3 regions of the Paenibacillus donghaensis genome follow, and region 3 is predicted to be linked to each of the others. Evidence: riboswitches for the same ligand, from Rfam matches in the RefSeq annotation. Region 3 holds a riboswitch; each other region holds the start of a gene.
The links. Region 3 has a riboswitch for thiamine pyrophosphate ahead of B9T62_RS33955 (ABC transporter substrate-binding protein). Riboswitches for the same ligand answer to the same signal wherever they lie in the genome.
Positions count from the first base shown of each region.

Region 1: it holds a riboswitch for thiamine pyrophosphate, as region 3 does, so the genes downstream of both, B9T62_RS10140 (ABC transporter ATP-binding protein) here and B9T62_RS33955 (ABC transporter substrate-binding protein) in region 3, are expected to answer to the same signal.
Region 2: it holds a riboswitch for thiamine pyrophosphate, as region 3 does, so the genes downstream of both, thiC (phosphomethylpyrimidine synthase ThiC) here and B9T62_RS33955 (ABC transporter substrate-binding protein) in region 3, are expected to answer to the same signal.

Region 1 covers NZ_CP021780.1:2,347,447-2,355,381, forward strand. The annotation lists gene B9T62_RS10110 (pseudouridine synthase) at 1-141, shown strand, start outside; gene thiE (thiamine phosphate synthase) at 830-1,483, opposite strand; gene thiD (bifunctional hydroxymethylpyrimidine kinase/phosphomethylpyrimidine kinase) at 1,470-2,294, opposite strand; gene thiM (hydroxyethylthiazole kinase) at 2,328-3,122, opposite strand; gene B9T62_RS10130 (ABC transporter substrate-binding protein) at 3,167-4,225, opposite strand; gene B9T62_RS10135 (ABC transporter permease) at 4,269-5,048, opposite strand; gene B9T62_RS10140 (ABC transporter ATP-binding protein) at 5,029-5,847, opposite strand; TPP riboswitch at 5,934-6,037, opposite strand; gene B9T62_RS10145 (amino acid ABC transporter substrate-binding protein) at 6,305-7,150, shown strand; gene B9T62_RS10150 (amino acid ABC transporter permease) at 7,204-7,872, shown strand; gene B9T62_RS10155 (amino acid ABC transporter ATP-binding protein) at 7,886-7,935, shown strand, end outside.
Region 2 covers NZ_CP021780.1:319,224-327,158, forward strand. The annotation lists gene B9T62_RS01180 (dicarboxylate/amino acid:cation symporter) at 1-683, shown strand, start outside; gene B9T62_RS01185 (beta-L-arabinofuranosidase domain-containing protein) at 706-3,009, shown strand; TPP riboswitch at 3,065-3,171, shown strand; gene thiC (phosphomethylpyrimidine synthase ThiC) at 3,277-5,067, shown strand; gene B9T62_RS01195 (hypothetical protein) at 5,115-5,771, opposite strand; gene tkt (transketolase) at 6,075-7,935, shown strand, end outside.
Region 3 covers NZ_CP021780.1:7,492,477-7,500,411, forward strand. The annotation lists gene B9T62_RS33925 (hypothetical protein) at 1-39, opposite strand, end outside; gene B9T62_RS33930 (MerR family transcriptional regulator) at 209-1,096, shown strand; gene B9T62_RS33935 (anthrone oxygenase family protein) at 1,221-1,652, shown strand; gene B9T62_RS33940 (ABC transporter ATP-binding protein) at 2,458-3,285, opposite strand; gene B9T62_RS33945 (ABC transporter permease) at 3,304-4,065, opposite strand; gene B9T62_RS33950 (thiamine-binding protein) at 4,062-4,355, opposite strand; gene B9T62_RS33955 (ABC transporter substrate-binding protein) at 4,386-5,450, opposite strand; TPP riboswitch at 5,629-5,740, opposite strand; gene B9T62_RS33960 (ATP-binding protein) at 5,737-7,488, shown strand; gene B9T62_RS33965 (hypothetical protein) at 7,517-7,935, opposite strand, start outside.

The DNA.
Region 1 (7,935 bases), 3.4 Mb from region 3:
ATGTGTAAAGCCTTGGGCTACAGAGTGCTGTCACTGGAGCGGATCCGCATCATGAACCTTACGCTTGACGGGCTGGAGCGGGGAGAGTGGAGAGAAATGGACGAAGCGGAGCTGCAGCAGCTGTTCTTTTTGCTGAAATAGTTGTTATTATTTAGATCCCAGCGAGTATTAGAGGGTTGCTCTGAAACATTCGGAGTCATAAGATGCGAAATTGGTTACTACTTAGAGCCCCCTTGTGTTCCTTGTGTTCCTTGTGTTACTCGCCCACGCAGGGACCTAGGTAGTAACCGAAATTGCAACTAATTTCAGCTGAAACGCCCATTATCAGGATAATAAGTGCAAATCTGGTTACTACTTAGGTCCAGTGAGGAATGATAGGGAAATTCTACCGCTAGTTGGACGAAGGTTGGGCGTTCTGGCGAGCTTATAGGGATTTTTACCACTAATGAGGTCCTAACCGCTCCGAAAAGCCCTCAATGGACGATGTAGTGGTAACTTTTCCCTATAAGCCACGACAATCGAGCATGAGCCAGGTATTAACGGTAGTTTTTCCCCATAGCCCCCTCAGGCATCTAATTTGGGCTGTTGAGCGTTATAGTCCCGATATACTCGAGATTAGTTGCAGATTTGGTTACTACTTAGGACCCCAGCCATTCCCAAGTAGGTTTGTGCCTTTGTCAGGGGCGTTCGTAAGGTTGAGGTAATCAAATGCGCATTGTGGTGAGTGGTGAAGGAGTAGACTTGCGTGTCAACCGACGAATTAAAAAAGAGCAGGGCTTTCCCGTATAACCGTGGAAAGCTCTGCTCTATTTATTATGGCTGACCATCATTAGCCGATGGCCTGCACGAACGCTTCCGCCGCAGCCTGGACGTCGGCCGCCCCGGCAATCGCCGAGATCACGGAGATGCCGTCTGCTCCGGCAGCCATAACCGGTCTGCAGTTAGCGGCAGTAATGCCGCCAATGCCGACCAGCGGGATACTCAGGCCGCTGCGGCGGAGCACTGAGATTGTGTTCGTGCCTTGCACCGCGCGGGCGTCGTCCTTCGACGACGTCGGATAAACCGGGCCAACGCCCAGATAATCCGCTCCGTCGGCAATCGCCTGGCCTGCTTCCTCCAGCGTATGCGCGGAGACGCCGATGATCTTGCGCGGGCCAAGCTGCTCGCGCAGGGTACGCGCGGGGACATCCTCCTGCCCGACATGGATGCCATCGGCATCCAGCGTTACGGCTAGGCCGATATCGTCGTTGACGATGAACGGGATGCCATGGCTCCGGCAGATCTGCTGCAGGCTTCGGGCCAGCTCCATACAGGCGGCACCGGTTAGGGCGGCGGGTCCTTTCTCGCGGAACTGGAACATCGTAATGCCGCCGGCAATCGCTGCGCGGAGCACCTCGGCCGGGGTTTGGCTGCAGTTGCCGCTGCCCATAATGAAATACAGCTTCAGCTGCTGCCGGATCACACTGCTGCTAATACGCTCCATTACGCTCACCCCGCATCCGGTTCTGATAGGCAAAATGATTCGTCGGTCCATGGCCTCCGCCTAGTTCAAGCCCATCTTCAATCGCGGCCTGGATGAACGCCTTGGCCGTAGCTGCGGCCTCCTGGACTGTACGACCTTTGGACAACTCCGCGGCCAGCGCCGCCGAATAGGTGCAGCCAGTACCGTGAGTATGCAGCGTATCGATTCGTCTGCTCGTAAGATAGCTGAACTGTTCGCCATCATAGAGCAGGTCCACAGCTTCTGTAGTTCCGGTATCATGCCCGCCCTTGAGCACCACATAACGCGAACCCATCTGATGAATGACCCGGGCTGCGTTCTCGCGGTCTGACAGACTTACAATCGTAAAGCCGGTGAGAAGTTCGGCTTCGGGTATATTGGGGGTGGTAACCCAAGCCAGCGGAATCAGCTCGCTGATCAGCGACTCTACAGCTTCGCTCAGCAGCAGTGCGGCCCCGCCTTTGGCAACCATCACCGGGTCAATCACCAGCTTGCGCCAGCCGTACTGCCGCACCTTCTGTGCGACACAGCGGATAATCTCGGCGCTGAACAGCATGCCGGTCTTGATGGCATCCGGCTGCAGATCCTCGCCGATGGAATCCAGCTGCTGGGCGATGGCTTCCAGGGACAGCGGATATACCCCCTGTACCCCCAGCGTATTCTGCGCAGTGATAGCGGTGAGTGCGGACATGCCATAGACGCCGAGCTCCTGAAAGGTCTTCAGATCAGCCTGAATACCGGCTCCGCCGCCGCTGTCGGAGCCGGCGATGGTTAATACTTTGTTGATGCTCATCCATGTTGTCCTCCTTGTAACGTCAGGTGTGGATTAATGAAGCTGGCTAACTCTGGATCTGGCTTGGTATTGTTCTGGAGTGACCAGAGCAAGCTGATTCAGGAATTCGATCTGGAAGCTGCCCGGACCCTGGCCTGCAGTCCGTTCTGCGGCGATCTCGGCGGCAACGCCATAGAAGGAGAGGGCTTCCGTAGCCGCTTCCAGCCATGCTCCACCGCTGACTGCCAGGAAGGCGCCCAGCACTGCGCTGAGCAGACAGCCTGTACCGGTCACCTGAGTCAGGATGGAGTGGCCGTTGCCGGCGACATAGGTAGTGCTGCCGTCAGTAATGATGTCTTCCTTGCCGGTGATGATGACGGCGCAGCCCAGCTTGCGTGCCGCTCTTACGGCAAGTAGAGGGACATCGCCTTCGCCCGCTCCGGCATCTACCCCCTTGATCGACCAGCTCTCGCCAATCACATGAGCGACCTCGGCTACATTGCCGCGCAGCGCCGTAATCTTAAGCTCGCTTACCAGCCGGTGCGTGACTTCCGTGCGGAATGCCGTAGCCCCGGCACCGACGGGATCGAGCACCAGCGGCACACCATGCTGGTTGGCTGATTGTCCGGCCAGCAGCATGGAACGGATCGCCGCATCATTAAGCGTGCCGATATTCAGTACAACTGCCGCTGACATCGCCGCAATATCGGCCACCTCTTCGCTGGCATCGGCCATAAACGGCGAGGCGCCAAGTGCGAGCAGGCCATTCGCGGTGAAGCCGGCCACTACAATATTGGTAATGTTGTGAATAAGCGGATTGCTCTCACGGACTTTGGACAGATAACTCATAACTATTCCCCCTGGACGATTCGGATTCTGATATGAACGGAAATCTATTGCAGATTAACAAAAGCATCCTTGGCATTAATCTCGGCATTCAGCAGCTTATTGTCAGCAAGCCACTCATGCACCTGCTCCCAGACGGCCGGGTCCTGATAGCCGAAGGCTTCATTGCCCGCGTCCATCAGGGGCAGCAGAATCTGCAGGCTCTTCTGCTCGATCTCCGGATCAAGCGGAGAAGTAGCATCCTCTTGCTCCAGCAGCCATGCTATTGCCTCCTTGGGATGCTCCTGCACAAACTGCTGGCCTTTGGTGGCCGCCTGGATAAACTGGCTGAAATAGCCCTGCGAATCCTGCAGCCCTTGCTCGCTGCTGACCAGCACCAGCTCATAGTAGTCAGGAACGCCATAATCAGTCGGATCGAGAGAGAGGACCGGATGGCCTTCTTTTTCCAGAATCAGCTGCTCGTGGTTAATGAATCCGCCCATAATGGCGTCCGTTCTGCCGGTAGCAATCGCCGGGATCAGATCGAAGCCTATATCGGTGAGCTGCAGGGATGCCGGGTCTCCGCCATCATTTGCCACCATCGTACGGATCATCGCTTCATAGAGCGGGATGGAGGAATAGCCGACCGTTCCGCCTGCCAGATCCTTCGGTGTCTTGACAGCGCCATCCTGTGGCACCATCAGATGGTTCAGCGGATGTCTGACAAGGGCCGCAATCGATTTGACCGGGATCTGCTCGCCGCGCGCCATCAGCACCTGGGGCTGGTAGCTGAGCGCCAGATCCACCTTACCTGCCGCTACCAGCTTCAGCGCATCATTGCTGTCCGCAGGCATCTGGATTTCTACGTCCAGACCAGCATCGGCGAAATAACCCTGCTGCTCGGCGGCATACAAGAAGGAATGTACGGCATTCGGATACCAGTCCAGCATGATCGACAGCTTGTGGGGTTCGCTCTCCGCTGCAGGTGTATTGGCTGCTGCAGGAGTACCTGTGGCTGCTGCGTTATCGCTTCCGCTGTTGCTTCCGCAACTGCTAAGGATCAGCATCAGGCTCAGGAATAACAATATAGTTTTACTAAGATTGCTTTTAGTACGGGTATGACTCATGTTTGGAATCCTCCTGTTTTCGCAGAAACGGATGCCATCTCCCTCAGAGGACGGCAGAGCCGTTTCTTCTTAAAATAACTACTTCAATCCAAGCGACAGCGAGAAACAGCAGGATGCCCATGACCGACAGCAGAATCACCGCCGCAAACATCTCGGCGCTCTGTAAATTGCCCGCCATCCGGCGGCTGAAGTAGCCCAGACCCTCACGGCCGCCCAGCCATTCGCCAATTGTCGCCCCAATGACACAATATACAACCGACAACTTAAGGCCGGAGAAGAAGGCAGGCAGTGCCAGAGGGGCCTGGGTCTTCGCCAGCACCTGCCAGCGGCTCGCGCCCATCGTCAGCAGCAGGTCACTGTAGCCTTTGCCGCTTGAGCGGAGGCCGTCGTAGGTGCTGACCACCACCGGGAAGAACGCGGTCAGGAAGACCACCGCCACCTTGCTCCACAGCGTATAGCCGAACCACATAATGAAGATCGGCGACAAGGCAATCAATGGAATCGTCTGGCTGATGATTAGAAAAGGATAGAGGGCTTTCTCCAGCGGCCGGAACATAAACATTCCCGTGCCCAGCAGGGTACCGCATAGGATTGACAGCAGGAACCCGGTAAGCACCTCCTGCAAGGTGGCGAGCAGATGCACGCCAATCAGCAGCTTCCGGTGTTCCAGCAGGGCCGCTCCAATGGAGGAAGGGGCAGGCAGGATGAACTCCGGGACAGCGCCCAGCCGGACCACTAGCTCCCAAACCGCCAGCACCACCGTGGCCAGCAGTGTGAACGGCCCGTATTTCTGCAGCAGCCCTTTATATGATTTTGCTCTCATACAACCTCCGCTCCAGCTGCGCACGCAATTCAATGAATCGTGGCTCATAGTTCATCGTGTGTGTTCTCGGTCTTGGCAGCTCCACAGTCAGCTCTTCCAGGTCCTTCTCTGGACCAGCAGCCATCAGATAAATCCGGTCGCTGAGCAGCAGCGCCTCCTCCAGGTCGTGGGTGATGAATAGAACCGTCTTGTTCAGGCTCCCCCACAGGTCCAGCAGCCAGCGGTGCAGCTCTCTTTTGGTCAAGGCGTCCAACGCACCGAAGGGTTCATCCAGCAGCATGAGTTCACTGCCGGTTACAAGGGTGCGGATGAAGGCCACGCGCTGGCGCATGCCGCCGGACAGCTCGCGCGGGTAGGCGGCTTCATAGCCGGCTAGTCCGAATTGGCGCAGCATTTCGCTTACCCGGGCGGCGTCTTCCTGTTTGTTGTTCCGGCGGCTTAAGGTGAGTGGCAGCAGGCAATTGTCCAGCGCCGTGCGCCAGGGCAGCAGCAGATCCTGCTGCGGCATATAGGCGACCTTGCCCAGCCGCTGCGGCCCCGGCGTTCCGCCATCCAGAGCGAGTCTGATCTCGCCGCTGCCTGGCTCCAGCAGTCCGGCAATCATGCGGAACAAAGTGCTTTTGCCGCAGCCGCTCGCACCGACCACGGAGATGAATTCTCCGCGCCGCACCTTCATGGAGAGATTGGAGAATACCGGAGTGCGGACAGGTCCGGGAAAGCTGTAGGCCAGATGCTGAATTGATAATAACTCCGTAATACGCAGCCCCTCCTTAGTAGCTTGAATTTCATTCCTTTCCATAAAAACAAGAAAGACCCATCTAGTTCCCGGAGGAATAAATGGGCCAAATCATCCACGCTGCATCTGCCATTGCCATGCAAATCTATGAACATTCTGCTCCACTTCCCTCCGCTGGTATAATCCAGATCAGGTTCCAAGGGTCCGGAGCATCAAGCTCCATCTCAGTCAGGCGACTCCCCTAGTGAATAAACAGGACACTATGAAATTACAATCGGTTATTAATATAGCACAACCTGGAAAGCTGTGGCAATGAATATCAATGAGGGCGGCGCAGACCGTTCACGAATATAGCAGGATAGGGGAAAGAGAACTCCCTGCACATGTGCAGCAGCAGCGTATGTGCAGGGAGTTTTTTTGCGATGACAGCGCGACTGGGGTGAGGAGAAATTATTGCATTTTCCGGGCAAGCTATAGCTCAGTCATTAAGAAAGGGGAATTTGGAATGAAAATACCTGTAATGCGTAAGTTGAGTCTGCTCTTCCTGCTGGCTTTGGCCGTGTCGGGCTGCGGGAATAATACAGCCGATAATTCGGCGGCTGAACCTACGGCAGCACCCAAACCAGGTTCTGCTGCAACCGCGGCACCTCCAGCTGCAGCAGACGACAGTCTGCAAGCCGTCAAATCCAGGGGCAAGCTGCGGATCGGCACCGAGGGCACCTACGCGCCATTCACCTATCACGATACGGACGGTAAGCTGACCGGCTTTGACGTTGAGATTGCCACAGAAGTAGCGAAACGCCTGGGGGTGGAGCCGGAATATTTTGAAACCCAATGGGACGGATTATTTGCCGGGATGGATGCTAAGCGTTTTGATGTGATTTTTAATGAAGTATCGGTTACGGATGAGCGCAAGGTTAAATATGACTTCTCCGAGCCCTATATCGTTTCCAAGGCAGTGCTGATTGTCGGTGAGAATAATGAGGAGATTACGAGCTTCGCTGATCTTAAGGGGAAGAAGTCCGGGCAATCTTTAACCAGCAACTTATCCAAAATAGCAAGTGAAAATGGTGCGGAAATCGTGGCAGTGGATGGTTTCAACCAGGCTATTGACCTGCTGATTTCGGGACGGATCGATGCAACGGTGAATGACGGTTTGTCTTACCTGGATTTGAAGAAGCAGAAGCCGGATGTGAAGATCAAGGTGGTGGATGAAATAGAAGGAGGTTCACAAAGTGCGGCAGCCTTCCTGAAGGGACAAGATGAGCTGGTTCAGGCTGTCAGTGCTGCGATTTCCGATATGAAAAATGACGGCACCTACCTTACTATTTCCGAGAAATATTTCGGAGCCGATGTTTCCAAATAATTTAGGGCCAGGTTTCCGCTGCGGACTAGAGGCCTGCGAAGGATGTCATAACGATGGATGAGCGCAAACTGCAGATTGTAATAGACTCGCTGCTGCCACTGCTGAAAGCCGGGGTGGCTTTTACCCTTCCCCTGACGCTGGTATCTTTTGTGCTGGGCCTGCTGCTGGCGGTATGGACGGCGCTTGTGCGGCTGGCCCCTTGGACGTTTCCCAAGCTGATTGCCCGCTTCTATGTGTGGATCATCCGTGGAACGCCGCTTTTGGTGCAGCTGTTTATTATTTTTTACGGCTTGCCGACATTGGGCATTGTGCTTGATCCATTTCTTGCCGCAACCATTGGATTTACACTTAGTGTGGGCGCTTATTCATCGGAAATTGTGCGTGCCGCCATTCTGTCGATCCCCAAAGGCCAGTGGGAGGCCGCTTTCTCAGTCGGCATGACCCGGTCGCAGGCGCTGCGCCGGATTATTCTGCCGCAGGCCGCACGTGTCTCGGTACCCCCGCTGTCCAACTCGTTCATTAGTCTGGTAAAGGATACCTCACTGGCGGCAACGATTACCTATGTGGAAATGTTCAAAACCGCGCAGCAGATTTCCGCCACCACCTACGAACCGCTGCTGGTGTACTGTGAGGCCGGGGTGTTCTATCTGATGTTCTGTTCGGTACTGTCCGTGCTGCAGATCTATCTGGAGAAACGTCTGGGCCGTTATTCTGCAGGTTAAAGGAGAGATACATTTGATTGAAATCGCTGATTTGCATAAATCCTTCGGCACGCTGCAGGTATT
Region 2 (7,935 bases), 1.4 Mb from region 3:
TGTATTACGCTCCTGTGGGCATCGCCTGCTACTTCGCGACACTGATCGGCAAGGTAGGCAATCAAATTGTCTGGTCCGTTGCCCGGGCGTCCATTATTTACGTGGTTTTTTGTATATTGTTTTTCATTCTGTTTTCCTTTTTGGCTACGTATTATGGGGGAGGGAAAACCGGAGTCAAGCGTTTTTGGAAAAATATATGGCTGCCGTTGACCACAGCGATGGGAACATGCAGCAGTACGGCTTGTATTCCCGTGAACAGACTGGCCGTGAAGCAAATGGATATTCCCGATGAAATCGGCGACATCATCATACCGCTTGGTGCAAGTATGCACAAAAATGGAGTAGTAGCCGTCCAAATGATCAAAATTCTTTTCTTGTTCGGGATTTTTGATATGACGATGGGCACGGGAGATATGGCTAAGGCCGTTCTGGTTGCCTTAATCAGCGGAATTATTGTAGGCACAATTCCCAGCGGCGGGTTTATTGGGGAACTGTTTATTTGTACCGCCTTCGGGTTTCCGATGGAAGCGGTTCCGATCCTGGTGATTCTGGGAACGATTACAGACCCGCTGTGCACTATGGTGAATGTAACCGGCGATCCGGCCATTAGTATGGTGATTTCACGGATTATCGAAGGCAAGAACTGGATCAAACAAAAAATAGGCGCTGTGACACAGGCGTAGAGTACAGAAAGGCGGATTGGAGATGGAACTGGGGCAAAACGCCGTCAGATTGGCAAGCGCGAAAGAAAAAACGGAACTGGACAGTAATGCGATTTATCTGGGAAACTTAAATACAGTAGAAGCCGATTTGAAGCTTCCACTGAAGGGGAAGTATGGCTCTTCCATTCAATGGGAATCGAAAGAGACTCTATTTATAAGTCATACAGGCAAGGTTACCAGACCTACCTTTGGGGTAGGCAATCGGAAAGTTGTCCTTGTCGCGACGTTAACGTATGAAGGAGAAGAAACCCGCAAGACATTTGAAGCAACGGTTCTCCAGGAAGAATATAAAGCAAAGATTGTTGCAGTTAATCCGCTGACCGTGCGCACGAACGTTGGGGAACAGCCGGAACTGCCAACCGTCGTCATTGTAAAAAATGATACCGGAAGTTATACGGTAAGCCCGGTTTCCTGGGACCCGGTGAAAGAGGAGGCTTATCGGCAACCTGGATTTTTTTCGATCCACGGTACAGTAGAAGGAAGTCCCTTGAAGGCTTTAGTCACCATTCAAGTGGTGGATAAGGCTCAGGAAACAGGCGATCACGTCAAGCGGCTACAGGAATTTCAGGGTCAAAAGGTAAGCTTGGAAAGTAAAAGTGAATTTGGAGCGGCTATGCACCGTTTTCTGCAGTTTGTGCGGTCGATGGATGATGACCAGATGCTGTATAATTTCAGAGCGGCGGCCACCGGGGATACTAAAGGGGCACAGCCAATGACGGGATGGGACGCTCCGGAATGCAATCTGAAGGGACATACCACTGGACATTATCTTTCTTCACTGGCTCTTGCTTATAATGCCACGGGAGATTCCGTGCTGCTGGGCAAAATTCAATACATGGTTACAGAATTGGGCAAATGTCAGACAGCCCTGTCTGAACAGGCGGGCTATGGCCAGGGTTTCCTGAGCGCGTATTCGGAAGAACAGTTTAATCTGCTGGAGCAGTACACCACTTATCCGGATATATGGGCTCCTTACTATACGCTACACAAGATTATGGCCGGTCTGCTGGATTGTTACGAATTGGCGGACCAGAGCGAAGCTTTGGATATATGCGATAAACTGGGCCATTGGCTCCACAACCGACTAAGCCGGCTTCCAAGAGAGCAGTTGCATAAAATGTGGTCACTTTATATTGCCGGGGAATTTGGGGGTATGAATGAGGTATTGGCTAAGTTATATGCGATCACCGGCAATGAACATTATTTGATGACAGCGAAATATTTTGACAATGAGAAGCTGTTCCTTCCGATGAAGGAGAATATAGACACTCTGGGAAATATGCATGCCAACCAGCACATTCCACAGGTGATTGGAGCCTTGAAGCTGTTTGAGGTTGCGGGGGACAAGGCTTATTTCAATATCGCAGAGAACTTCTGGACGATGGTGACACAAAGTCATAGTTATTCCATCGGAGGCACCGGAGAGACGGAAATGTTCAGAGAGCCGGACGCCATTGCCGGCTTTCTCACCGATAAAACGGCGGAAACCTGTGCGAGCTATAATATGTTGAAGTTGACCAAGGAGCTTTTTCAGTTTAATCCGCGCAAAACGTATATGGACTATTATGAGAAGGCGCTTTATAACCATATTCTTGCCTCAGAGAATAGCCGAAAAGCGGAGGGTGGCAGCACCTACTTTATGCCACTGGCGCCCGGATCTATCAAGAAATTCGATACGCATGAAAATACCTGCTGTCATGGAACCGGTCTGGAAAATCATTTTAAATACCAGGAAGCCATCTATTTTCATGATGAAGACAGACTGTATGTGAACTTGTATATTCCCTCTCGACTGGATTGGAGCGAGCAGGGACTCAGCCTGGTGCAGAACCGGGACCGGGACGGCTTGGAGACGGTCCACTTTTATATCGAGGGCGGTCCCGAGACGACCCTTATGTTCAGAATTCCCGATTGGGTATCAGGGCCCGTTCAAGTAAAGATTAACGGAGAGCCTTGCCGCGATCTGGAGTATGAACACGGATATTTAAAGCTGCGTAAAGTATGGAAAAAGGATGAAATCGAGCTGATGCTGCCCTGCTCTTTGAGATTGGTTGGCGTCTCCGATGACCACACCCTTAAAAGTCTCGCTTATGGACCGTATGTCCTGGCGGCAATAAGCGGGGAACAGGATTATCTCTCCTGGAGCTACAGTGAACAAGAACTTCTGGAACAAGTCATTCAACAAAAGGACAACCCTTTGACGTTTATTCTGGATGTTGTCGAGTTTGTTCCCCTGTATCTAATTCAAGATGAACGTTATCATGTGTACTTCAAACTTGCCCGCTGATTATATTTGTTTGACAAAAGAACCCAATGCATGTAGCTTATAACTAAATAAATAAGATACCCACTAGGGGAGCCTGAATAGGCTGAGACGGGAAAAGTGCATTTCCGGACCCTTGAACCTGATCTGGATTATACCAGCGTAGGAAAGTGGAGTCGGACTTTTTTGAGCATAGCTATTATTTGCTGTTCTTTAATCAAGCCGCTCCATTGTGGAGCGGCTTTTTGCTGCGCATTCTTATTTATAACCATTCCATTAGGAGGAAATAGAATGCCAAGTACAACAAATGAGGGTAATGTGAATCTGTCTGCTTTTCCGGGAAGCCAGAAGGTCTATGTGGAGGGCTCGCGGCCGGATATTCGGGTTCCGATGCGTGAAATCAGTCTGAGCAGAACCACAGGAATGGCCGGAGAAGAAGACAATGCGCCGCTTCGAGTCTACGATACAAGCGGTGCTTATACTGATAGCGAGGCTTATAGCGATATCCGTCAAGGCTTATCGCCACACCGCTTGTGCTGGATTATGGATCGCGGCGATGCAGAAGCCTATGAGGGAAGAGTGATCAGACCGGAGGATAACGGCGGTATCGCTGCCAGCAAGTCACCGGTAGAAGTATTTCCATGTACTGGACGCCAACCGTTAAAAGCAAGGGAAGGACGTAATGTCAGCCAGCTGCATTACGCACGTCAAGGCATCATTACAGCAGAGATGGAATATATTGCGATTCGCGAGAACGTAACACCGGAATTCGTCAGGGCTGAGGTAGCCAGCGGACGTGCGATTATTCCGGCGAATATTAATCATCCCGAAAGCGAGCCGATGATTATCGGGCGCAATTTCCTGGTGAAGATTAACGCTAATATCGGCAATTCGGCCGTCTCCTCCTCGATTGAGGAGGAGGTTGAGAAGATGAGATGGGCAACTCGGTGGGGCGCGGATAATATTATGGATCTTTCCACCGGCAATCATATTCATACCACCCGGGAATGGATTATCCGCAATTCCCCCGTGCCTATTGGTACGGTGCCGATTTATCAGGCGCTTGAGAAAGTAAACGGAAAAGCGGAGAACCTGACGTGGGAGATTTACCGTGACACGCTTATTGAACAGGCAGAGCAAGGGGTGGACTATTTTACCATTCATGCCGGAGTGCTGCTTCGCTATATCCCGTTAACGGCGGAACGAATGACAGGAATTGTGTCCCGGGGGGGTTCGATTATGGCGGCATGGTGCCTTGCACATCATCAGGAGAACTTTCTGTATACCCATTTCGAGGATATCTGCGAGATTATGAAAAGATATGATGTGGCTTTCTCCCTGGGTGATGGCCTGCGGCCGGGTTCGATTGCCGATGCCAATGACGAGGCGCAGTTTGCTGAGCTGGAGACTCTGGGGGAGCTGACGGCGCTGGCTTGGAAGCATGATGTGCAGGTGATGGTGGAAGGCCCGGGGCATGTACCGATGCATCTGATCAAGGAGAACATGGATAAGCAGCTGGAACTGTGCCATGGCGCCCCTTTTTATACATTGGGTCCTCTGACTACTGATATTGCACCTGGTTATGATCACATCACCTCAGCCATCGGGGCAGCCATGATCGCTTCCTTCGGAACGGCGATGCTGTGTTATGTTACGCCGAAGGAGCATCTGGGTTTGCCGAATCGGGAGGATGTGCGCGAAGGTGTCATTACCTACAAAATAGCCGCCCACGCTGCCGACCTGTCCAAAGGGCATCAAGGCGCACAGGATCGCGATAACGCGTTGTCCAAGGCCCGTTTCGAGTTTCGCTGGCGGGATCAATTCCATCTGGCGCTCGATCCGGAGCGGGCATTGGAATATCACGATGAGACGCTCCCGGCGGAAGGAGCCAAGACGGCGCACTTCTGTTCCATGTGCGGACCCAAGTTCTGCAGCATGCGCATTTCGCATGGGATTCGGGATACGGCGCGGCAGCAGGAGGTTGAGGGAACCGGGCAAGACCCGGAGGAGTTGGCGATTGCCGATGGAATGAGGGAGAAAGCGGCGGAGTTCAAAGATGGCGGCGGACTGATTTATAAGTAACCTCATTATTATAAGTAGGGAACGGGTAGCGGGCCAGGGAGGTGTCCTCAGACAATTCCCTTGGCCCGTTCTTTCATTACTCTCATCATTCGTGAGGCAACCGAAGCTGGCGGTGCAATAGAGGGGGTATTCGTATGTATGAGGGCTGGACGGAGCTTGCGACCCTGCGTTTTGCGTACATAGTAGGTAAGCTTGCCGCTGTAGATTTTATTGGCGTTTAGAGATAGGGCAAAGTCCTCCGGTGTTACGAAGCAGGCCGGCTTGTTCACATGGTGGACTTCAATTTCTTCAAATACGGAAGCTACAAAATGGGAACAAAAATAAGCGTCCTCACGGTTGATTTTGATGTTCAGCAGCACGCCGATCAGCCCAAGCAGATGATATTTGTAACGTTCCTGATTCTGCATCATGCCCATAACGTGGTTATGCATTGTATCATATTGCTCGCTGGATACCCGCAGCTGATAAATGGAACAATCTGCATTACTGTAGAAGGGGTCATTGAAATCTTCCCGGATGAACCCGGCGATAAACGGATTATGGGCTTTTTTTCTGCCGAAGCTGTATACTTCACAAAGTTCACTGTCAAAAGCAATCGATGCATGATTCAGCTCGGCTTTGGTAAACCATCTGATCATTCCGCTGAAAGCAGTGCCTGTTCCAGTGAGCACAATATAAATATCCTTGTTAGAAGTCATGTTCATTCGCAGTCCTTTCTTATAAAGGTATGAGACGATTCGTTGTCCTCATGTGTCTTTGGTACCTCCATCTTACTGTATAATCCAGCTTTGTAAAACAAACTTTAGTCGCATTGAAACCTAGACTTTAGCCTAAGTAGTTTCTGGTCTCACAGCTGTTGCTGTTTCTACGTATATTCATCCGGTAAAGTTGCACAACCTAAGCTGTCCGAAAGCGGGGTTTCTAAAAACAATTGGAAATGCTTCTGCACTAATGATACAATAAGAGTCAAAATGACATTCTTGAGATTTATGAGGAGGATTCTATTAATGAATGAACAACAGCAAGCGATCCATAAGGATGAGAATTCCACAGTGGACAACCTCGCAATCACAACAATCCGTACCTTGGCTATTGACGCTATTGAGAAAGCGAATTCAGGACACCCGGGAATGCCGATGGGCTCCGCTCCTATGGGATATCAGCTGTTTGCCAAAACAATGAAACACAACCCGCTGCACCCTACATGGGTTAACCGTGACCGTTTCGTGCTCTCCGCAGGCCATGGCTCCATGCTGCTCTACAGCCTGCTGCACCTTAGCGGCTATGATCTGCCTATGGAGGAATTGAAGCAATTCCGCCAATGGGGAAGCCTTACACCAGGTCATCCGGAGTTCGGACATACAGCAGGCGTCGATGCTACTACAGGCCCGCTGGGTCAGGGGATCGGGATGGCTGTCGGCATGGCAATGGCTGAAGCTCAGCTGGCTGCCACTTACAATAAAGAAGAACATAATGTAATTGATCATTATACATTTGCCATTTGCGGCGATGGAGACCTGATGGAAGGTATCTCTTCCGAATCCGCTTCCCTGGCAGGGCATCTGAAACTGGGCAAGCTGATTGTTATGTACGATTCCAATGATATTTCACTGGACGGCAAGCTGAACCTTTCGTTCTCCGAGAATGTTGCGAAACGTTTCGAAGCTTACGGCTGGCAGGTGCTGCGTGTGGAGGACGGCAATGATCTTCCAGCACTGGGCAAAGCGATCGGAGAAGCACAAGCTGATAGCGGCAAACCGACACTGATCGAAGTGAAGACAGTAATCGGCTACGGCAGTCCAAATAAACAAGGCAAGGGTGGACACGGTGGTACACACGGATCCCCGCTGGGTGCCGATGAAGCCAAGCTGACCAAAGACTTCTACAAATGGGTATATGAAGAGAACTTCCATGTGCCTGACGAGGTCCGCGCCCGTTTTGAAGAAGTGAAAGAGCAGGGAATTGCCGCCAACAAAACTTGGGACGAGCAGTTCGCCGCTTACAAAAAAGCTTATCCGGAGCTGGCTGCGCAACTGGAAACAGCGATTAACGGCGACCTTCCTGAAGGCTGGGATGCTCAGCTTCCTGTCTACACTACAGAAGACAAAGCCGTGTCCACGCGTGTAGCCTCAGGCAATGCGCTTAATGGTCTGGCTGCAGGCATTCCACAGCTGGTAGGCGGCTCTGCCGACCTGGAAAGCTCCACCATGACTCATCTGAAGGGACTGCCGGTATATACTTCGGAATCTTATGACGGCCGTAATATTTATTTCGGCGTTCGTGAATTCGGCATGGCGGCAGCGATGAACGGGATTGCACTGCACAGCGGCCTGAAAGTGTTCGGCGGCACATTCTTCGTGTTCACCGATTATCTGCGTCCGGCGGTTCGTCTGGCATCGATCATGAAGCTGCCAGTAACCTATGTGCTCACTCATGACAGTATTGCTGTAGGTGAAGACGGTCCTACCCATGAGCCTATCGAGCAGCTGGCTTCCCTGCGGATCATCCCGGGCCTGACTGTGATTCGTCCGGCTGATGGCAATGAAACATCCGCTGCCTGGGCTTATGCGCTGGAGAACAAAGCCAACCCGGTAGCTCTGGTGCTTACCCGCCAGAATCTGCCGATCCTTGCAGGCACCGTCGAAGGTTCGCGCGAGAACATCAAACGCGGTGGTTATGTTGTATCTGAAGCGAAGAACGGCAAACCGCAGGCTCAGCTGATTGCTACTGGTTCTGAAGTACAGCTGGCTGTGAAGGCACAAGCCGCTCTGGCAGAAGAAGGCGTTGATGTTCGCGTAATCAGCCTGCCAAGCTGGGATCTGTTCGAGAAGCAGGATAAAGCTTACCGTGATTCCGTGATTCTGCCGG
Region 3 (7,935 bases):
TAACAGCGTTCTTAGGAGCTTGCTGGTTGTCTTAAGCAAAGAAGTATACCTCCTCATAAATGGTAAATTATAGATGAATATTATCAAGTGTAACTTATTTTGTGTTCTTGAACAATTAGCGCCATTGTATAGATGTGGAAAATACAGTGCAGGTGTGCTTGACTGTTCCCTTAGGGATTGGTTTACAATTTATCTTGAGGTGATACCTATGCGGATCAGTGAGGCCGCCCAGCTATGCGGCATTACGAAGAAAGCGATCAACTATTATGAGCAGCAGGGACTGCTTGCGTTGGCTGCGGATGAGAGTGGATACCGTGAGTTCGGCGAGCAAGAAGTGAGGACTTTGAAGGAGATCACCCTGCTTCGAAGGCTGGGAATGAGCGTGGCTGAGGTGAAGGCGGTTCTGGAGAGCGACGATCAGCATCAGGCGCTGATGAACTACAGGGCAATCAAAGAGGCACAGGTAAGGCAGGTCCAGGCGGAGCGGGAGGCTCTGAATTACCTGCTGGAGAGCGGCTCCAGCCTGGAAGCAGCCTTTGCTCCACTGGAGCAGATTCTGGATCAGCATGCGAGGATCAAAGACAAGCTGCTGTTGGCTTTTCCGGGCGATTTCGGCAAATACCTGCGGCTGCATTTCGGCAGATTCCTGAATGAGCGGCTGGATTCTGCCGAGAAGCTGGCTGCATATAGCGCAGTGGTTGAATTTCTGGACCGCACGGCGGAGCTGCAGTTCCCGGCGGAATTACAGCAATACTTCGCAGAAGCCGGTGGTCCGGCCAGTGAAGAGCATCAGGAGGCTATCAATCTGGACTATCTGGCGGCAATAAAGGACGCTCCGTCCTTTATTCAGGCTCACAGGCGCGAGCTGGAGCCATACCTGGAATACCGCAGCTCTGCCGAATACAAGGAAACTCCTGCTTACCGGATGCGGCAGCTGCTGCTTGAGTTTCAGCAGAGCAGCGGCTACTACGACATTTTTGTAGCCAACCTTCAGATTCTCAGCAGCAGCTATCGGGAGTTTCAACAGCAGCTGCAGAAGGCCAACCAGCAGCTGCTGGCGGAATTTCCAGAAGCGGCAGGGCTGTTTGAAAGCTGAAGCTTGCTTGGAGAAGCCGATATATATAAAATTAATATATTAAAAATTATATATATGGGAGCTGAATGTAATCGAGCGCATACTGCCCTATTTGACGATGTTCTCGGCACTGGGCGCCGGTCTGATGGCTGGATTGTTTTTTGCCTTCTCAGTGTTTGTGATGACGGCTCTGGACCGGCTCCCGCCACCGCAAGGGATGGCGGCGATGAATTCAATCAACGCGGCGATACTTAACCCCGTATTTGGGCTGGTATTTGCAGGAACGGCTGTGGCCAGTGTGATCTTGGCGTTCGGCTCGATTGTCAGCTGGGATGCAGACGGAGCGGGCTATTTGCTGGCAGGCAGTCTCTTGTATCTGACAGGTTCGTTTCTGATTACGTTAACAGTTCATGTGCCGCTCAACAACAGGCTGGCCGCTGCCGCTTCAAGTGCAGGCCATGAAGCGTGGAAGCCGTATCTTGCCCGCTGGCTGCCCTGGAATCATGTGCGGACCGTAGCGACACTAGCGGCTGCAGCCTGCTTTATTATGGCATTTCGGCAGGTGGGAAGTTCCTGAGTAAATTATGCATACTGAAACAGCCGGGCTTGGTTATGCTCCGGCTGTTTTTCTTTTATTCATGAAGATATGGAATATAGGACGTTCAACGCAAATAGATGCAAAAGTGCAACTAATTTCAGCTGACTGTCCAATAATCGGGCGATTAAGTGCGATAGTGCAACTAATTTCGAGTAAATCAAGATTCTAAAGATTCAAACGCCGAAATAGATGCTTTTTCGCACTTATTTCCTCCAAAACGGAAAAATTCAGCAAAATAGATGCACTTTTGGTTACTACTTAGGACCCTGCGAGGGTATAGAAGGTTACTCGAGAAGGTTATGGGATCGCGCTACCTTAACCCCCAAACACTCCCCCTTCTGGTAACCCACGTCCTAGCGGACCGTATAGCTCCTATTTCCGCATTCCTGCGATGGTTTGGAGTCTAGCGGACCGCATAGCCTCTATATTGGAAAAACAGGCCCTAACTAGTGGTTTTTTGCCTGAATAGAAGCTCCTGAGTCCGTTAGACCTGCAAAACAGCCTTTTTACAGCAAATAGAGGCTCCTGAGTCCGTTAGTAGTCTGAAAGTTAAGCGCTGGTTACTGGCGACGGCCTTCATTTGTTATTCTTAGCCTCCTTGTCGTGTTGTATGACAGGCTCGGACGAGTAACACATGAAAAAAAAGGGGGTCCTAAGTAGTAACCACTTTTGCAACTAAAACGATGGATTGGATTAGGAGCCATCATGGAGCTGAGTCTTCAACGTTAATCCACTCCAGGGAGTATTGCGGCTCTCCGCTAACGTATCATCCAAGTACAGGTGCCTAAGGAGTTACCGCAGGGATCTTGCCCTTGGCCTGCTCCTCGCGCATCCATAACGAGAGCTGCCGCTTCAGCGCCAGGAATTCCGGCGCATCGGTAATCTCTTCGCGGCGCGGGCGCGGAAACGGCACCTCCACGGTGTGGAGGATGGAGCCGGGGCGGCCGGAGAAGACGTAGATGCGGCTGGAGAGCAGCAGCGCTTCTTCGATGTTGTGGGTGATGAACAGCACAGAGCGGCGGTTCTCCTCCCACAGCTCCAGCAGCCAGCGCTGCATCTCAGCGCGGGTCAGCGCATCCAGTGCGCTGAACGGCTCGTCCAGCAGCATCAGCTCCTGGGGCGCAAGCAGCGCCCGCAGGAAGGCGGCGCGCTGCTGCATCCCGCCGGAGAGCATATGCGGGTAGGCCCGCTCGAAGCCGCCGAGCCCGACCTTGCCCAGCCAGCGGCGGGCTTCCTCACGGGCGGCGTCCTGTGGCTGGCCTTTGATCTCCCCGGCGAGCAGGACATTGTCCTCAATGGTCCGCCAGGGGAACAGGGCCGGCTGCTGCGGCATGTAGCTGATCTGGCCCCGCCGGCCTGTGACCGGCTGGCCGTTCATCTGCACCGTTCCGGCATCCGGCAGCTCCAGGCCGCCGATGATGTGGAACAGGGTGCTTTTGCCACAGCCGGAAGGGCCGACGATGGAGACGAACTCCTGCTGCTCTACCCGCAGTGAGACATCGTTCAGCACTTTGGTTACGCGGCGCCGCTGCGAGAAGGCCTTGGATATACCTTTCACTTCAAGGGCAGGCGAACCGGCAGCGGGATTAGACTGTTCTGTTGAGTATGACAAGAGGATACACCTTCCTTCCTATGAATTGCGGCGCGGTTTCCAGCGTACCAGCCATCGCTCCAGCAAGGCGATCAGGCCAAACAGCACGAGGCTGAGCAGTACAATAACCGTAATCGCCACGAACATCCGGTCTGTGCGGTAAGCGGACTTCTGCAGCAGCATATAATAACCGATCCCTTTGTCCGCGCCGATCCATTCGGCGACCACGGCGCCCATAACGGCGTAGGACGCCGATATCTTGATCCCGGAGAACATGCTTGGCAGGGAGTGGGGCAGCTCCAGCTTGGTGAAGATCTGCCACTTGCTGGCCCCGGCCATCTTCATGTAATTCATCATGACCCGGTCGCTCTGGGCAAGTCCGCCCATAGCCGCGACGGCAACCGGGAAGAAGCAGACGAGCGTAATCAGCACAATCTTGGGCAGCAGGCCGAAGCCGAACCAGATGACAAGCAGCGGGCCAAGCGCAATGGAAGGTACGTTCTGGCTTAGAATCAGCAGCGGATAGAACGCACGCCGTGCCCAGGGCAGCAGATGCAGCAGCAAGGCGACAAGCAGGCCGACGCCGGTTCCGATCGGGAATCCGATCAGAGTCAGACGCAGCGTAGCCAGCGTGTGATCCCACAGACCTGCCGCATTGCCGGTAGCTTCACGAAGAATGGCTCCCGGACTGGGCAGAATCCACTGCTCGACCTGAAACCAGCTTACTGCCAGCTGCCACACGGCCAAAAAGAAGATGACCGCCACAAAGGGCGGCCATATCAGCTTCCAATACGATCTCACGGCCGGTATTTCTCCGTCAGCTTGTCCATGCTGATGCCAGTCGGATTATGGGCGATCTTGATCTGCGAAATCACGCTGGGGCTGCCGGATTCAATCAGAGCCTCGTGCATTTGGCGTACCACTTCAAGCAGCTCGGTGAGCTCGCCTTCCATCGTGGTTTCCAGTGGATTGACCTGGTGTTTGACGCCCGATTTCTGAATAACCTCAATCGCTGTATCCACATAGGGGATGGAATCCTCGCCGTTTGGCGTCTTCGGAATGACCTGAATACTGAGCAGTGTGTTTGCCATAATTATCAATCCTCTCTGAGTGTGGGAATGTTACTTGCCTTCCGGCAGAAAATCATTCGTAAACGTACTTGTAGCGTCCAGAGGCTTATCCAGCAGCTTCAGACCATACATCCAGTCGGCGTAATTCTGCCAGACCTCGGCCTTCTGCTCGCCCCAACGCGGCGCATCGTCCTGGTATTTCGGGCTCAGCCATTTCTGGCTGGCGAGCACCAGCTCGGCGTCCAAGTCCGGCACAGCCTTGCTGAGCAGCGCGGCAGCTTCCTCCGGCTGGTCAATCGCATATTGATAGCCTTTGGAGGTAGCCTTCAGGAATGCCTTCACCAGCTCCGGATTCTCGGCAATCTGCTTCTCGCTGGTGGTCAGCACCGGAGTATAGTAATCCAGCTGCGGCGCATAATCCTTCAGGTAGAGCATATCGACCGGCTCACCGCGCAGCTCGGCTTCAATCCCGGTCCAGGCGTAGAAGATCCAGGCGAAGTCAATATCACGCTTCACGGCGGTGAAGTAGTCAGCTTCGCCGATATTGATCAGCTTCACCTTCTTGACGTCGCCGCCTTCCGGGTCCATGATCGCCTTCATGGCCGCTTCTTCGGCAGGGGAACCCCAGCCGCCATAGGTTTTGCCTTCGAAGTCCTTGGGAGACTTGATATTGCGGTCCTGCGGTGCGGCAAATCCTGAAGTATTATGCTGAATGATGGCGGCAATCGAGACCAGCGGCACGCCCTGAAGGCGGGCGAGGGTCAGACTCTCCTGGGCGCCGATGCCGAAAGCGGCTTCGCCCGAGGTCACCATGGTGTCTGCGCCTGCCGCGCCCGGCTGCACAATCTCTACATCCAATCCTTCTTCCGCGTAGTATCCCAGCTCTTTGGCTGCATAGAGGCCGGTGTGATTCGTGTTGGGCGTCCAGTCCAGAGCAATCTTGACCGGTGTCAGCTCCTTCGGCGCTTCTGTAGCCGCAGCGCCTGATTCAGGGCTGGCTTCCGGTGCGGCGCTCCCGGTTGGGCTGGCCGAATTCCCGTTATTACTGCCGCATCCCGCAATGGCGATGACCAGCAGACAGGCTAGGCATAACAGTAATGATTTTTTGACTCCCATCTGTTTCTTCTCTCCTTTAGTATTACCCATATAAACCCTATTCGCATATTTCCGCAATCGTTCTAGTGACTGTCCACCGGACGGAAGTTTTGCAGTGAAACTGAGTTTCTGCCGATACAAAAAGCGCCCCGGATCTCCGGGGCGCTGGTTTAGCGCATGAATAGTAAAGGTCAGAGGACCAGAACTAAATGGCGATTCCTACGCTGGCATTATCCAGATCAGGTGTAAGGGTCAGTATCTCTACGGGATACAATCTCAGCCGGCCAATTCCAGCACCCCTGGTTCTATGGGTTATCGGGTATTCTGCGTTCTTACGCTGTATTATAGCCGCCAGCCACCGGCTTGTCCAGCAGATTGGCCTAATTTAAATCACCCTCAAATTCCCGGCGAGTTTTGTCGAAGTGTTCCCATCCAGATTATACTCGGTCAGGAGCGTGAGGGGCATGCGCTGGCCGAATTCTCTGCGATGAACAATGAATTGATCAGTATGCACCGGCTGCTGGCTAAGAGCAATGCAGAGCTGCAGGCGCTCAAAGAAGAGGCGGAGCGGGCTAACAAGGCCAAAAGTCTGTTTCTGGCTATGGTCAGCCATGAGATCAGAACGCCAATGAACGGGATTATTGGAATGGCAGAACTGTTGGAGGCTTCCGAGGCTACCTCTGAGCAGCGGCAGCTGGTGGAGGTGATTCAGGAATCGACACAATATTTGCTGCGGAAGATTAATAATCTGCTGGATGTCTCCAAGATTGAAGCCGGCAAGATGAGGCTGGAGCAAACGCCTGTCCAGATCGGTACGTTGCTGGAGCATGTGCAGCAGCTTCTGTTACCCTCTGTCCGGAAGCAGGGCAATGCTTTGTACTGCCGGGTAGATGGGCAAATTGAGACCGAACTGAAGGGAGATGCCACGAAGATCCAGCAGGTATTGATTAATCTGCTCGGTAATGCAATTAAATTCACACGTGACGGCACGGTAGAGCTCAGGGTAAGACTTATAGAGGATCAACCCGCAAGTCAGCGGCTCCGTTTTGAAGTCATGGATACGGGAATTGGTATTTCCGTCGAGGCCACCCAGGGACTGTTCAAGCCCTACTCGCAGATTCAGTACGAGTCGGACAGTACTTCGGAAGGGACGGGTCTAGGCTTGTCCATCTGCAAGACGATGGTGGAGTTGATGGGTGGTCAGATCACGGTAGACAGCGAGTTGGGGCAAGGCTCATGCTTCTGGTTCGAATTGTTGCTGGAGAAGGTATCTGCGGCTGAGAGAAATCTGCAGGAGACGGAGAATAACGTTTCTGCAGCGGAATACAGCCCCCTGCCGATACTGATTGCGGAAGATCATCACCTGAATAGCGCGCTGCTCCAGCTGCAGCTGCAGAAGCTGGGAATTACCGATATTCACATTGTACGCAGTGGTCTGGAGGCTGTGGAGGCTTGGCGGCAGGGGACTTACGGTCTGATACTGATGGATAGCCGGCTGCCGGGACTGAACGGTCCCGAAGCTGCTGAGAGAATCCGCTTGCTGGAACAGTCCGAAGGACGGCTCCGGGTGCCAATCATTGCGGTTACAGGTGACGGTTCTTCCGCAGATGAGGAAAGTTCCCGGCGGGCCGGAATGGACGGCTGGGCGCTAAAGCCGGTGGGACTGGACAAGCTTAAACAGCTGCTGGATCAATGTTTCAAGAGCAAGCCGCGCGCTCCTGTCCTGTATGAAGAGACCCTTAGCGGCATCCTTGAACTGGATGAAGACGGGGAGCAGGGGCTGCTGCGCATGTTGCTGGAGATGTTCAAGACCGATACCCTGGCAAGAATCACCGCACTGGAGGAAGCCATCGGCAACATGGATGCTCTTGCCAGCGAGGGCACTGCCCATAGCATCAAGTCAGGCAGTCTGGGCATCGGGGCACAATATTTGGCGTCCTTGTGTGAACGGATTGAGCATGCCGCCAGAGCCGGTGATCTGGCTGCGGCGGCAGCGGTTCTGCCCCAGCTTGCCCCGGCTCATGAGGAAGCCTGCAAGGAGCTGGATAAGCTGGTTTGAACGATGGGATCATAAGCTGTACTCCCTCTCAGTCGTGATATTTGAATTTCCTGCGCCGTCGGTTCTTGACTCCCGTCCACAGCTCCCTAACCGTCAGCACCAGGCTGACCATAATCCCGCTGAAGGTCAGGAATAAGGCCAAGTATTCAAACGGCGAATATTCCAGCAGTTTGCTCCAGTCAATCGGACTCTTCAGGTCCTCGATCACCTGGTTCATGCCATAGATTCCGCTTACCACGGTAAATACGGTTAGGATCATCAGCAGTGTATCCCTGCGTTTGGCCTGGTATTTGTCTTGGTATTGGAACAGGTCGTTCAAGGTCTGCTTCACTTCTCCGAAGAGGGCGTCATTTCCGTACACTTTACGCAACTGGAAGAAGATCTCCCGTCCCTGCGACTGGGAGATCAGCTCCAGGAAATAGAATTTGGCCGAGAACTTATTGATCG